DNA from 3 places in the Bradyrhizobium sp. WBAH42 genome. Region 3 is predicted to be linked to each of the others. Evidence: predicted binding sites of a transcription regulator. Region 3 holds the regulator's gene; each other region holds the start of a gene.
What was found. The regulator HrcA, encoded in region 3, represses chaperone genes, less so after heat shock. The targets are predictions, from matches to a motif close to GTTAGCACTCNCNNNNNGNGAGTGCTAAC.
Positions count from the first base shown of each region.

Region 1: a site for HrcA is predicted at 2,035-2,063, ahead of groES (co-chaperone GroES). Genes of this name have one in related genera too.
Region 2: a site for HrcA is predicted at 1,850-1,878, ahead of DCG74_RS29060 (co-chaperone GroES). Genes of this name have one in related genera too.

Region 1 covers NZ_CP036533.1:1,920,751-1,924,897, forward strand. Annotated here, with positions in the region: gene groL (chaperonin GroEL) at 1-1,533, opposite strand, end outside; gene groES (co-chaperone GroES) at 1,648-1,944, opposite strand; gene DCG74_RS08960 (hypothetical protein) at 2,259-2,780, shown strand; gene DCG74_RS08965 (protein phosphatase CheZ) at 2,947-3,732, opposite strand; gene DCG74_RS08970 (L,D-transpeptidase) at 4,049-4,147, shown strand, end outside.
Region 2 covers NZ_CP036533.1:6,164,065-6,168,211, reverse strand. Annotated here, with positions in the region: gene groL (chaperonin GroEL) at 1-1,447, opposite strand, end outside; gene DCG74_RS29060 (co-chaperone GroES) at 1,493-1,807, opposite strand; gene DCG74_RS29055 (usg protein) at 2,207-2,494, shown strand; gene DCG74_RS29050 (tetratricopeptide repeat protein) at 2,618-4,147, opposite strand, start outside.
Region 3 covers NZ_CP036533.1:1,004,075-1,008,221, forward strand. Annotated here, with positions in the region: gene pncA (bifunctional nicotinamidase/pyrazinamidase) at 1-70, shown strand, start outside; gene grpE (nucleotide exchange factor GrpE) at 219-839, opposite strand; gene hrcA (heat-inducible transcriptional repressor HrcA) at 947-2,035, opposite strand; gene rph (ribonuclease PH) at 2,204-2,917, shown strand; gene rdgB (RdgB/HAM1 family non-canonical purine NTP pyrophosphatase) at 2,929-3,564, shown strand; gene hemW (radical SAM family heme chaperone HemW) at 3,551-4,147, shown strand, end outside.

The DNA.
Region 1 (4,147 bases), 920 kb from region 3:
CACGGAGGAGGCGTCCTGCAGCGCGGTGCGCACCACCTTGGCGGGATCGATGATGCCCTTCTCGACCATGTCGACATAGTCCTCGTTCTGGGCGTCGAAGCCGAAGGTCTCGGACTTGTTCTCCAGGATCCTGCCGACCACGATCGAGCCTTCCACGCCGGCGTTCTCGGAGATCTGGCGGATCGGGGCTTCCAGCGCCTTCAGCACGATGTTGATGCCGGCCTGGACGTCGTCATTGGCGTTGGTGAGACGGCCGACCGCCTTCTTGGCGCGGAGCAGCGCGACGCCGCCGCCGGGGACGATGCCTTCCTGCACCGCGGCGCGGGTGGCGTTGAGCGCGTCCTCGACCCGGTCCTTCTTCTCCTTGACCTCGATCTCGGTGGCGCCGCCGACGCGGATCACCGCGACGCCGCCGGCGAGCTTGGCGAGGCGCTCCTGCAGCTTCTCGCGGTCGTAGTCCGAGGTGGTCTCCTCGATCTGGGCCTTGATCTGGCCGACGCGGGCCTCGATGTCGGGCTTCTTGCCGGCGCCGTTGACGATCGTGGTGTTCTCCTTGTCGATCACCACCTTCTTGGCACGGCCGAGCATCTTCACCGTGACGTTCTCGAGCTTGATGCCGAGCTCCTCGGAGATCAGCTGGCCGCCGGTCAGGATCGCGATGTCCTCCAGCATGGCCTTGCGGCGGTCGCCGAAGCCCGGCGCCTTGACGGCAGCGACCTTGAGGCCACCGCGCAGGCGGTTGACGACCAGGGTGGCCAGCGCCTCGCCCTCGACGTCCTCGGCGATGATGACGAGCGGCTTGCCCGACTGCACCACGGCTTCCAGCACCGGCAGCATGGCCTGCAGGCCCGAGAGCTTCTTCTCGTGCAGGAGGATGTAGGCGTCCTCGAGCTCGGCGGTCATCTTCTCGGCGTTGGTGACGAAGTAGGGGCTGAGATAGCCGCGGTCGAACTTCATGCCCTCGACGATGTCAACCTCGGTCTCGAGCGACTTGTTCTCCTCGACGGTGATGACGCCCTCGTTGCCGACCTTCTGCATCGCCTGGGCGATCATCTTGCCGATGGCGGCATCGCCGTTGGCGGAGATGGTGCCGACCTGGGCGACCTCGGAGGAGGCGGCGACCGGCTTGGCGCGCTTCTCGATGTCCTTGATGACGGCGGCCACCGCGGTGTCGATGCCGCGCTTGAGGTCCATCGGGTTCATGCCGGCGGCGACGGCCTTGGCGCCTTCGCGCACGATCGCCTGGGCCAGCACGGTCGCGGTGGTGGTGCCGTCGCCGGCGAGGTCGTTGGTCTTGGAGGCGACCTCACGCACCATCTGGGCGCCCATGTTCTCGAACTTGTCCTCGAGCTCGATCTCCTTGGCGACGGTGACGCCGTCCTTGGTGATGCGGGGGGCGCCGAAGCTCTTCTCGATGACGACGTTGCGGCCCTTCGGGCCGAGCGTCACCTTGACGGCGTTGGCGAGAACGTCGACGCCGCGCAGCATGCGATCGCGCGCGTCTCCGGAAAACTTGACGTCTTTGGCAGCCATGGTCTGCAATCCCTCGTGTTACGTGATGTGTCTTGTCTAGTCGCGGCGGAACGATGGATGCCCGGATCGCCTGGATCCGGGCATGACATTCAGCGGCCGTTCAGGCGGATGGCCTTAGGCCAGCACGCCCATGATGTCCGACTCCTTCATGATCAGGAGCTCTTCGTTGTCGATCTTGACCTCAGTGCCCGACCACTTGCCGAACAGCACGCGGTCGCCGACCTTGAGGTCGATCGGGATCAGCTTGCCGGTCTCGTCGCGGCCGCCGGGGCCGACGGCGACGACCTCGCCCTGGGACGGCTTTTCCTTGGCGGTGTCCGGAATGATGATGCCGCCCTTGGTCTTTTCCTCGGCGTCGATACGTTTGACCACGACACGGTCATGCAGCGGACGAAATTTGGATTTAGCCATGACGTTTCCCTTTGGAGGCTCGCTTCGGAAGTAGTGGGGTCGGTGGGGCGGCGCTTCCGTCCACCCTCTCGTCGAGGATCGAACGGCGCGCTTAGCAATCGGGCTTTCCGAGTGCTAATAGTGGGTCCGGAAATATGGCTTGGCCGCGATCCTGTCAAGCAAAGGTGGTTAAGCGGTTGTTGAGGCGGATATAGGATGGTGGCATTGGAAACTCGCTCGGGGCGCCGGCTTAGAGAACGACGTCATTGCTCCGGCAGCGATTTTGCGCTTGGCTGCTCGAGGGGTGCGGCCATGGTCTTGTTCGGGGGAATGCCATGATCAGTTCGGCTCACGCGCGCGCGGTTGCCAATCTGGCGGCCGCCTCTTGTCTGGCGCTGCTGCTGGGCGCCTGCGGCGGCGGCTTCAGCCTGCCGTCCCTCACGTCGTCCTCGCCGCCGCCCGAGGCCGAACCGGGCGTTGCGCCCGAAATGCCGGCCACCATCCGCGGCGACGAGATCGTCGGCCGCTGGGGCCTCGCCTCGTTCCAGAACCCGGCCGACCGCGCCCGTACCGAGAAGATGGCGCGCGAGCAATGCAAGAATCCCTACGTGATCACCGCCGGCTCCTCCGGCGGCGTGATCATGCATCTCGCCGACCAGGCGACGCCGCAGGAGCTGCGGCTGAAGGGCTCGCCGAGCGGCAAGAACTACATCGGACCGGCCGGCCCGACCCCCGGCGAGCAGGATCGCGAGATCGTCTCCTTCGACGGTCGCGTCATGATCACCCGCTTCATCGACAAGGACGCCGCTACCCGCTACGGCAACATGGTCTACGTCCGCTGCGCGCCGAGGGCGTGAGGCAGCCTTTGGCCTAACGTCTCGTCATTGCGAGCGGAGCGAAGCAATCCAGACTGCCTCCTGGGAGACAGCCTGGATTGCTTCGTCGCTTCGCTCCTCGCAATGACGAAAAACAAAAAACGCCGGCCCCAAGGCCGGCGCTTTGTTATTTCTATATCGCCCCCGTTCAGTCGAACAGCGCGTCGATGTCGTCCTGCGAGGCGTGGCCGACGTCGCCGGCGAGCTTGGGGCCGTTGAGGAGCTTCTCGTCCTCGCTGCGGCTGTCGACCGGCGCCGGCACATGGGACTTGATCGCGTCGACGCCGCCCCAGATCTCCATCATCGCATTGATGTGCTGCTCGATGAACTTCATCGTGGTCATGACCTTGCTGATGCGCTGGCCGGTCAGGTCCTGGAAGTTGCAGGCTTCGAAGATCGAGATGACGCGTTCCTGGATGTCGTCGGCAAGGCGCTTCTGCTGATCGACCGAGTCCACCTTGGACATCGCGCTGGCGGCCTGGTCGATCGATTCCGCGGCTTCGAGGATCTGCTGGGTCGCCTGCTCGGTGCCGCCGACCACCGCGCCGAGCTCGCCATTGACCTTGGCCATCTCGCCGCCGTCGAAGCTCTTGCCGTGCAGCGTCGCGATCTCGCGCTTGGTGCGGTCGATGGCGTCGTGGATGAGGTCGAGCTCCACCTTCAGCTTCTCGCACTGCTCGATCTGCGCTCGGTAGGTCTCGAGCATGGTGCGCGCTTCGGAAAGCTCGTGCGCCGTCGACGCGTCGATCGCCGCCATGGCGGCGCTGCCGGACAGCGGGGCCGCGACGATGCCCTTCGCCATCTGGGCGCGGATCGCGCGCAGCTCGGCCATGATCTCGCTATGCATCGGGATTGCCTCTTCGGTTACGTCCAAAATCGGCATCTCGCCACCGGCGATATCCTCGACGCGAAAACGCTTGCGGTGAACAGCCATCAGGATACTCCCCCCACCTCACTCACGCGTCTTTGTAGGCAGAAGCGATTTAACACGAAGTTCACAACCGGAACTGTTGTGCGGTGTCGCGCGACGCGGTGCAAAGAAGCGATTAACCATGGCCGCGCTGCGTTCATCGAAAATAAACGCTGATCGCCAAATTGCCGGCGCGCTCGCGACGTGGTGAATCGAAACGCGCTTTCCGTTTACCAAACAAAACGGCTTTTGCTTTTTATTGACCACGTCGAAGGGCGCGGATCAGCCACCGGCTCTCCACGACGCATGTGATCTAGACGAAACAGTACAGAGTACGTCGATGTTCAAGAAAATGTCTGTCGCGCTGCTCGGCAGCGCTTGCACCTTCATGGCCGGCGCGAACGATGCCAGCGCCTTCGACAACAGCGTGCCGAACGAT
Region 2 (4,147 bases), 3.1 Mb from region 3:
TCTGGGAGTCGAAGCCGTAATTGTAGGCCTTGTTCTCCAGGATCTTGCCGACGATCACCGAGCCGTCTTCACCGGCGTTGATCGCGATCTGGCGAGCGGGCGCCGACAGCGCCTTGCGCACGATCTCGACGCCGGTCTTCTGGTCGTCGTTCTTGGTGCGCAGGCCCTTGAGCTGCTCGGAGGCACGGAGCAGGGCGACGCCGCCGCCCGGAACGATGCCTTCTTCCACGGCCGCACGGGTCGCATGCATCGCGTCATCAACGCGATCCTTGCGCTCCTTCACCTCGACCTCGGTCGCGCCGCCGACGCGGATCACCGCGACGCCGCCCGCGAGCTTGGCGAGACGCTCCTGGAGCTTCTCACGGTCGTAGTCCGAGGTGGTCTCCTCGATCTGCGCCTTGATCTGGGCCACGCGCGCTTCGATGTCGGCCTTCTTGCCGGCGCCGTTGACGATCGTGGTGTTCTCCTTGTCGATCATCACCTTCTTGGCGCGACCGAGCATGTTGAGCGTGACGTTCTCGAGCTTGATGCCGAGATCTTCCGAGATCGCCTGGCCGCCGGTCAGGATCGCGATGTCCTGCAGCATGGCCTTGCGGCGATCGCCGAAGCCCGGAGCCTTGACGGCCGCGACCTTCAGGCCGCCGCGCAGGCGGTTTACGACCAGGGTCGCAAGCGCTTCGCCTTCGACGTCCTCGGCGACGATGACCAGCGGCTTGCCGGTCTGCACCACGGCCTCGAGCAGCGGCAGCAGCTCGTTCAGCGAGGAGAGCTTCTTCTCGTTGATGAGGATGTAGGCGTCGTCCATCTCGACGCGCATCTTGTCGGCGTTGGTGACGAAGTAGGGCGAGATGTAGCCGCGGTCGAACTGCATGCCCTCGACCACGTCGAGCTCGGTCTCGAGCGACTTGGCTTCCTCGACGGTGATGACACCCTCGTTGCCGACCTTCTTCATGGCGTCGGAGAGGAACTTGCCGATCTCGGCATCGCCGTTGGCCGAGATGGTGCCGACCTGGGCGATCTCGTCGTTCGAGGTGACCTTCTTCGAGTTCTTCTCGAGGTCTGCCACGACGGCTTCGACCGCGAGGTCGATACCGCGCTTGAGGTCCATCGGGTTCATGCCGGCGGCGACCGACTTGGCGCCTTCCTTCACGATCGCGGCCGCGAGCACGGTCGCGGTGGTGGTGCCGTCGCCGGCCGCGTCAGCGGACTTGGAGGCGACTTCGCGCACCATCTGCGCGCCCATGTTCTCGAACTTGTCGTCGAGCTCGATCTCCTTGGCGACGGTGACGCCGTCCTTGGTGATGCGGGGAGCGCCGAACGACTTGTCGAGCACGACGTTGCGGCCCTTCGGACCGAGCGTGACCTTCACCGCGTTGGCGAGGATGTCGACGCCGCGCAGCATCTTGTCGCGCGCTTCAACCGAGAATTTGACTTCTTTGGCTGCCATCTGAATTTTTCCTTGAGGGTTTGACTGGAGGGAGGAGAGGGGCTCTTAAGCCGCCTTCTTCTTGGACTCGCTGACTTCGAGAACGCCCATCACGTCGCTCTCCTTCATGATCAGCAGGTCCTGGCCGTCGATCTTGACCTCGGTGCCGGACCACTTGCCGAACAGCACGCGGTCGCCGACCTTCAGGTCGATCGGGATCAGCTTGCCAGCTTCGTCGCGGCCACCGGGGCCGACGGCGACGACTTCGCCCTGGGAGGGCTTTTCCTTGGCAGTGTCGGGAATGATGATGCCGCCAGCGGTCTTCTCTTCGGCGTCGATGCGCTTGACCACGACGCGGTCGTGAAGCGGACGGAATTTCATGCAGTCCTCCTAAGCAATTGCTCGGGTTGAGGTTTTGAGGTTGTTAGCAATCGTTGCCCGTGAGTGCTAGCACGGGCGACGCTGAAATAGGACAGGAATTTTGCGGGGGCAAGGGTTTGTAGCAGAAAAAATAGCAGCCGAAAGCGCGGACTGCCAGAAACCCTTTGCCATCGTTAACCAGCCTCGGCGGCCTCTTCGAGGCCGCTTGGGAGGCCGTATTAGCACGGAGTCGTCTCTGCTGCTAAAGCATTGAATTTCAACAGCTTGTTAAACTTTTGGGCTTGAGATGAGTTGTCAGTTTGCGTCACATTTCTCTCATGTGAGCGCATCGTTTCCGGGTGGCTCCCGGGGCACGGACAGGCCACCCCCGCAAATGCGCTCCTGCAAAGGAGGTTTGGCATGGGACTGCGCGTTGGGGGCGTTTCCGAGGAATTTCGGAAACAGATGCTGGGCTACGGGCTGACGACGGCACAAATTCTCTATCGGATGCCGGATCATCCCTCGCTGCTGCAGACCTATGTCTGGCAGAACTACGACATGTTTCCGAAATTCCCCGCGCTGACCGACTTCCTGGCGTTCTGGCAGGAGAAGCTCGACGGTCCCCTCCACTCAGTCACGGTGGCACATTGCAAGCTGATCAAGCCGGCCGAGCTCCGCGCCGTCGACGGCGTGTTCCGGCTGCATTGAACAGCGCAGCGGTCTCGTAGGGTGGGCAAAGGCGCGCACTTCGCGCGCCGTGCCCACCATCTCTGCGCAATATCTGGCAATGGTGGGCACGCTACGCTTAGCCCACCCTACGAGATCTCCCAATCAGATGCCGCTGCAATAGCGCGTCCACATCGCGCGATAGGCCTCGTCCACCGCTTGCGCATATGCGACGGGGTTGCCCGCGGCCGCGGCGTTGATCGTTGCGGGCAATTCGCGGCGCAATTGGTCGAGCTCGCCGATCTCGGCCGCACGGCTGGCGGCGATCTCGACATAGGCCTCCTCGCTGTCGGCGACCCAGTCCGGCAGGCCAAGCGCGGTGAGGATGGCGCCGGCAGCGCGGCCGGGCAGGCTGTTGCCGAGCTTCGCCACCACGGGCACGCCCATCTGCAGGGCTTCCCATGTGCTGACGCCGCCGTTCTGCGGGAACGGGTCTAGGGCAATGTCGATGCGGTTGAACGATGCCAGATGCTCGTCCCGCAAGGTGGCTCCAAGCAGATCGACGCGTTCGGCCGGCAATCGGCACGCCGCAAATCGCGCCAGCAGCTTGTCGCGGACCAGCCGATCGTCGAGCGCAACGTCCTTGATCAGCAGTCGCGAGCCCGGCACCCGCGCGAGAATCCTGGACCAGACTGCCGCTGCCTCGTCCGAGATCTTGCTGATGCGGTTGAAGACACCGAATGTGACGAAGCCGTTCGAGAGCGCCGGCGTCTTGCCCTGCGCAATTCCGGCCGGCAGCGGCGCCAGGGTCACGAAGCACGGCAGATCGACGACCGTCTCTGCAAACAGAGGCCGAACCGCCGAAGGAATCCCGACCGGATCCGAGAACAGATAGTCGATCGTCGGCAGTCCGGTGCCGGTGCCGTGGCCCCAGCCGTGCGCCTGGATCGGTGCCGGCTTGCGCGCAAATACACCGAGGCGGTTTCCTCTGGTATGGCCGGACAGATCGATCAGGATATCGATGCGATCGTCGCGAATCTGGGCGGCAAGGCGATCGTCGCTCCATTGCGAGGCATCACGCCAGCGATCGGCGATGGCTTGAAATTCGCGTGTCGTCGCGTCCACTTTCGACGAGCACGAGTAGCACACGATCTCGAACCGGGTCCGATCATGGTGTTGCAGCACGGGCTTGAAAATGAACGCGGCCGAATGCGCGTTGAAGTCCGACGAGACGTAGCCCAGCACCAGGCGGCGATCCGGATCGCGGCTGTTGTCATGCGGTGCCGCCGCTTCTGACGCGAGTTTCGCGCCGATCCGCTCCCACCATACCCGTCGCGCCTGCTGATGCTGCGCGACGCTCGCGTCCGGCACGAAGTCGAGCGCGAAGATCTTGCTGGAGATCGCGCTCTCGAGGTCGGGCCGGATGTCGAGGGCTCTGTCGAAACTGGCGAGGGCTTCGTCGACCCGGCCGAGCCCGGCAAGGCAGAGGCCCAGCACCAGGTGAGCCTGATCGGAATCGGGCGCGATCGCGAGCGCCTTTTCGCAATCGGCCAATGCCTGGGCCATCTGCTGGGTCTGGAGCAGGACATTGGCGCGCCAGAGCCATCCGTTCACGTCGTCAGGGGCGAGGGCGATTGCCCGATTGCAATCCGCCATGGCCTCGTCAAATCGCTGCAGCTCCCGGAGCGCAACGGC
Region 3 (4,147 bases):
GGCCTGGGCCGATATGGCCAAGGCCGGCGTGAAGCGGATTCAGTCTGCGGATATCGCGGTGAGCGCGTAAGCAGCGCGCAACACTGGACGACCCTCATCCTGAGGAGCGCGCTTCTTCGCGCGCGTCTCGAAGGAGGAAGGCCGAGCTGCCAGAGCCGGGCCTGCATGGTTCGAGACGCCGCGCAAGGGCGCGGCTCCTCACCATGAGGGCCTGAGACTCAGTTCGCCGCGCCGCTCTGCTCGTTGTTGTTGTTCGCCGCAGACGCAGCCTTTGCGCCGCCCTTGGCGACGCCTACCAGCGCCGGGCGCAGCACGCGATCGCCGATGGTGTAGCCGGCCTGCATGATCTGCACCACGGTGCCCGACGGCACCGACGCATCGGGCACTTCGTACATCGCCTGGTGGAAGTTCGGGTCGAACTTCTGGCCCAAGGGATCGAGCTTCTTCACGCCGTGCTTTTCCAGCGCGTTGAGCAGCGAGCGTTCGGTGAGCTCGACGCCCTCGATCAGCGCGATCAGGCCGGGATCGGCCGCGGCACGCGCTTCGGCCGGAACGGCATCGAGCGCACGCTGAAGATTGTCGGCGATATCGAGCACGTCGCGGGCGAAGCCGGTGATGCCGTAGAGGCGGGCGTCGGCGACCTCCTTGCTGGTGCGCTTGCGCAAGTTCTCCATCTCGGCCAGCGTCCGCAGCATGCGGTCGCGCGCCTCGGCGGCTTCCTTCTGCAACGTCTCGACCGCGCCGGGCTCGGGATCGTCGGGCATGATGTAGGGTTTCGACACCACGGGCTCGCCGGTCGCTGCAGTCGTGTCTTCGGGTTGCCGGTCTTGCTCGGTCATCGGCTCTGGTCTCGAACTCGTTTCAGGGATGCTGGCCCGGATATCGTGCTTAAGCCCACGAAAATCAAGCGCCCGTGATCGGCGGAAAGGCCGGTCAGCCCCCCAAATCAGCCCCCTAAGAGGCGGCTGACGATGCGGGCGGCGTAGTCCACGGTCGGGATCACACGGGCATAATTCAGCCGCGTCGGGCCGATCACGCCGAGAACGCCGACGATGTGGCCGGCGGCATCCCGATAGGGCGAGATGATGGTGGACGACCCCGACAGCGAGAACAGCTTGTTCTCACTGCCGATGAAGATCCGCACGCCTTCGGCGGTCTCGGCCCGGCCGAGCAGGTCGATCACGCCGCGCTTGGTCTCGAGATCGTCGAACAACAGCCGCACCCGCTCCAGATCCTCCAGCGCATGCAGGTCTTCGAGCAGATTGGCATGGCCGCGGACGATGAGCTGGCGGTCCTCATTCTCGCCGCCGGACCAGCTGGCGATGCCGGCCGAGATCACTTTCTGTGTCAGCTGATCGAGCTCGGCACGGGCCTCGCCGAGTGCGGTCTCGAGCTCGAGCCGCGCCTCGGCCAGGGTGCGGCCGCGGATCCGCGCATTGAGGAAATTGCCGGCCTCGGTCAGCGCCGAGGAGGGAACTCCGGGCGGCAGCGTCAGCACGCGGTTTTCGACCTGGCCGTCCTCGCCGACCAGGATGACAAGCGCTTTTTCCGGTTCCAGGCGGACGAATTCGATGTGCTTCAGCCGGGCATTGGATTTTGGCGTCAGCACGACGGCGGCGGCCCGGGTCAGGCCGGAGAGCCGCATCAAGGCCTGGTCCAGCGCCGCCTCGACCGATTGCGCCTCGCCGACGGAGGAGAGCTGGCTCTGGATCGACTGCCGCTCGGCCTCATTGAGGTCGCCGACCTGCATCAGGGCGTCGACGAAGAAGCGCAGGCCCAGTTCCGTCGGCAGCCGGCCGGCGGAGGTGTGCGGGGCATAGATCAGGCCGAGCTGTTCCAAATCGGCCATGACGTTGCGGACCGAGGCCGGCGACAGCGGCATGGCGATCAGGCGGGAAATGTTGCGCGAGCCGACCGGCTCACCGGTCGCGAGATAGCTTTCGACAATTTGACGAAAGATGTCGCGGGAACGCTCGTTGAGCTGGGCAAGGCCTGCGCGCGGCGCGATCAGATGGATCGGATCGTGATGGGCCACAGACGGTAACTCCTCTCAGATACTTATAATTTGTCCATCCGGGCCGCTTCTGACAAGCGTGGCGTTTGCGGGCTCGACGTCAGGGGGTGAATAAGCCCTTGCCGCCCACCCCCGCCCCACCTACAAGCACCGCGAACAGCCTTTTCCCGTGAGTTTTGGAGATTTCCCATGCGGCCAAGCCGCCGTGCGCCCGACGAATTGCGCCCCGTGACGCTGGAGCGCGGCGTGGTCAAATATGCGGAAGGCTCGTGCCTGGTGAAATTCGGCGACACCCATGTGCTGGTCACTGCCACGCTGGAGGAGCGCCTGCCGCCGTGGCTGAAGGGCCAGGGCCGCGGCTGGGTCACCGCCGAATACGGCATGCTGCCGCGCGCAACCTCCGAACGCACCCGCCGCGAGGCCTCTGCCGGCAAGCAGAGCGGCCGAACGGTCGAGATCCAGCGCCTGATCGGCCGCTCGCTTCGAACCATCGTCGATCTCGAAGCGCTCGGCGAGCGCCAGATCACGGTCGATTGCGACGTGCTCCAGGCCGACGGCGGCACCCGCACGGCCTCGATCACCGGCGCCTGGGTCGCGCTTGCCGATTGCCTCAACTGGATGAAGGCGCGCAACATGGTGAAGACCAACGTGCTGCGCGACAACGTCGCCGCGATCTCCTGCGGTATCTACAACGGCACGCCGGTGCTCGATCTCGACTATGCCGAGGATTCGGAAGCCGAGACCGACGCCAATTTCGTCATGACCGGCGACGGCCGCATCATCGAGGTGCAGGGCACCGCGGAACGCGAGCCGTTTACGCAGGACGAGTTCCTGAAGCTGATCGCCCTGGCGCAGAAGGGCATCGCGCGCCTGGTGGACTTGCAGAAACTGGCCGTGGCGTAGTCAATAGGCCCATGCACCGCCGAATCACGGACAAGCTCGTCATCGCCACCCACAATCCCGGCAAGCTCGCCGAGATGAGGGAGCTGCTCGCGCCGTACGGGATCGAGGCGGTGTCGGCCGGCGAGCTCGGCCTGGACGAGCCCGAGGAGACCGGCAACGATTTCCGCAGCAACGCCGCGATCAAGGCGATCGCCGCAGCGCAGGCGACCAAGATTCCCTCCTTCGCCGACGATTCCGGCATCGTGGTCGACGCGCTCGACGGCGCACCCGGAATCTACAGCGCGCGCTGGGCCGGCCCGACCAAGGATTTCAACGCGGCGATGGCGCAGATCGAGCGCCTGCTGCAGGAGCGCGGCGCCACCACGCCGGACAAGCGCAAGGCACACTTCGTCTCCGCGCTATGCGTGGCCTGGCCCGACGATCATCGCGAGGAGGTCGAGGCGCGCGTCGACGGCACGCTGATCTGGCCACCGCGCGGCACGGCCGGCTTCGGCTACGACCCGATGTTCCTGCCGGACGGGCACACGCGAACCTTCGGCGAGATGGAAAGCATCGAAAAACACGGCCTGCCGCCGCTTGGCCTAGGCCTGTCGCATCGCGCCCGCGCCTTCGTGAAACTGGCGGAGATCTGCCTTGAGCCGCGCTAAGGAAGCCTTCGGCGTCTACGTGCACTGGCCGTTCTGCCTGTCGAAGTGCCCCTATTGCGACTTCAACAGCCACGTCCGCCACGCCGCGATCGACGAGGCGAGGTTTGCGTCCGCCTTCGCGCGCGAGATCGCAACGACTGCCGAGCGCGCCCCCGGCCGCGAGGTCACCTCGATCTTCCTCGGCGGCGGCACGCCCTCGCTGATGCAGCCCGCCACGGTTGGCGCGGTGTTAGATGCGATCGGCAAGCACTGGACCGTCGCCGGCGACGTCGAGGTGACGCTGGAAGCGAACCCGACCAGCGTCGAAGCCACGCGCTTTGCCGGCTATCGCAGCGCCGGCGTCAACCGCGTCTCGCTCGGCGTGCAGGCGCTCGACGACGCCTCGCTGAAGGCGCTCGGCCGCATGCACAGCGCGCGCGAGGCGCTCGATGCCGTCGCCATCGCGCGCCGCGCGTTCGACCGCTATTCGTTCGACCTGATCTACGCCCGGCCCGACCAGACGCCGGCGATGTGGGCCGACGAGCTCAGGCACGCCATCGATGAAGCGGCCGAGCATCTGTCGCTCTATCAATTGACGATCGAG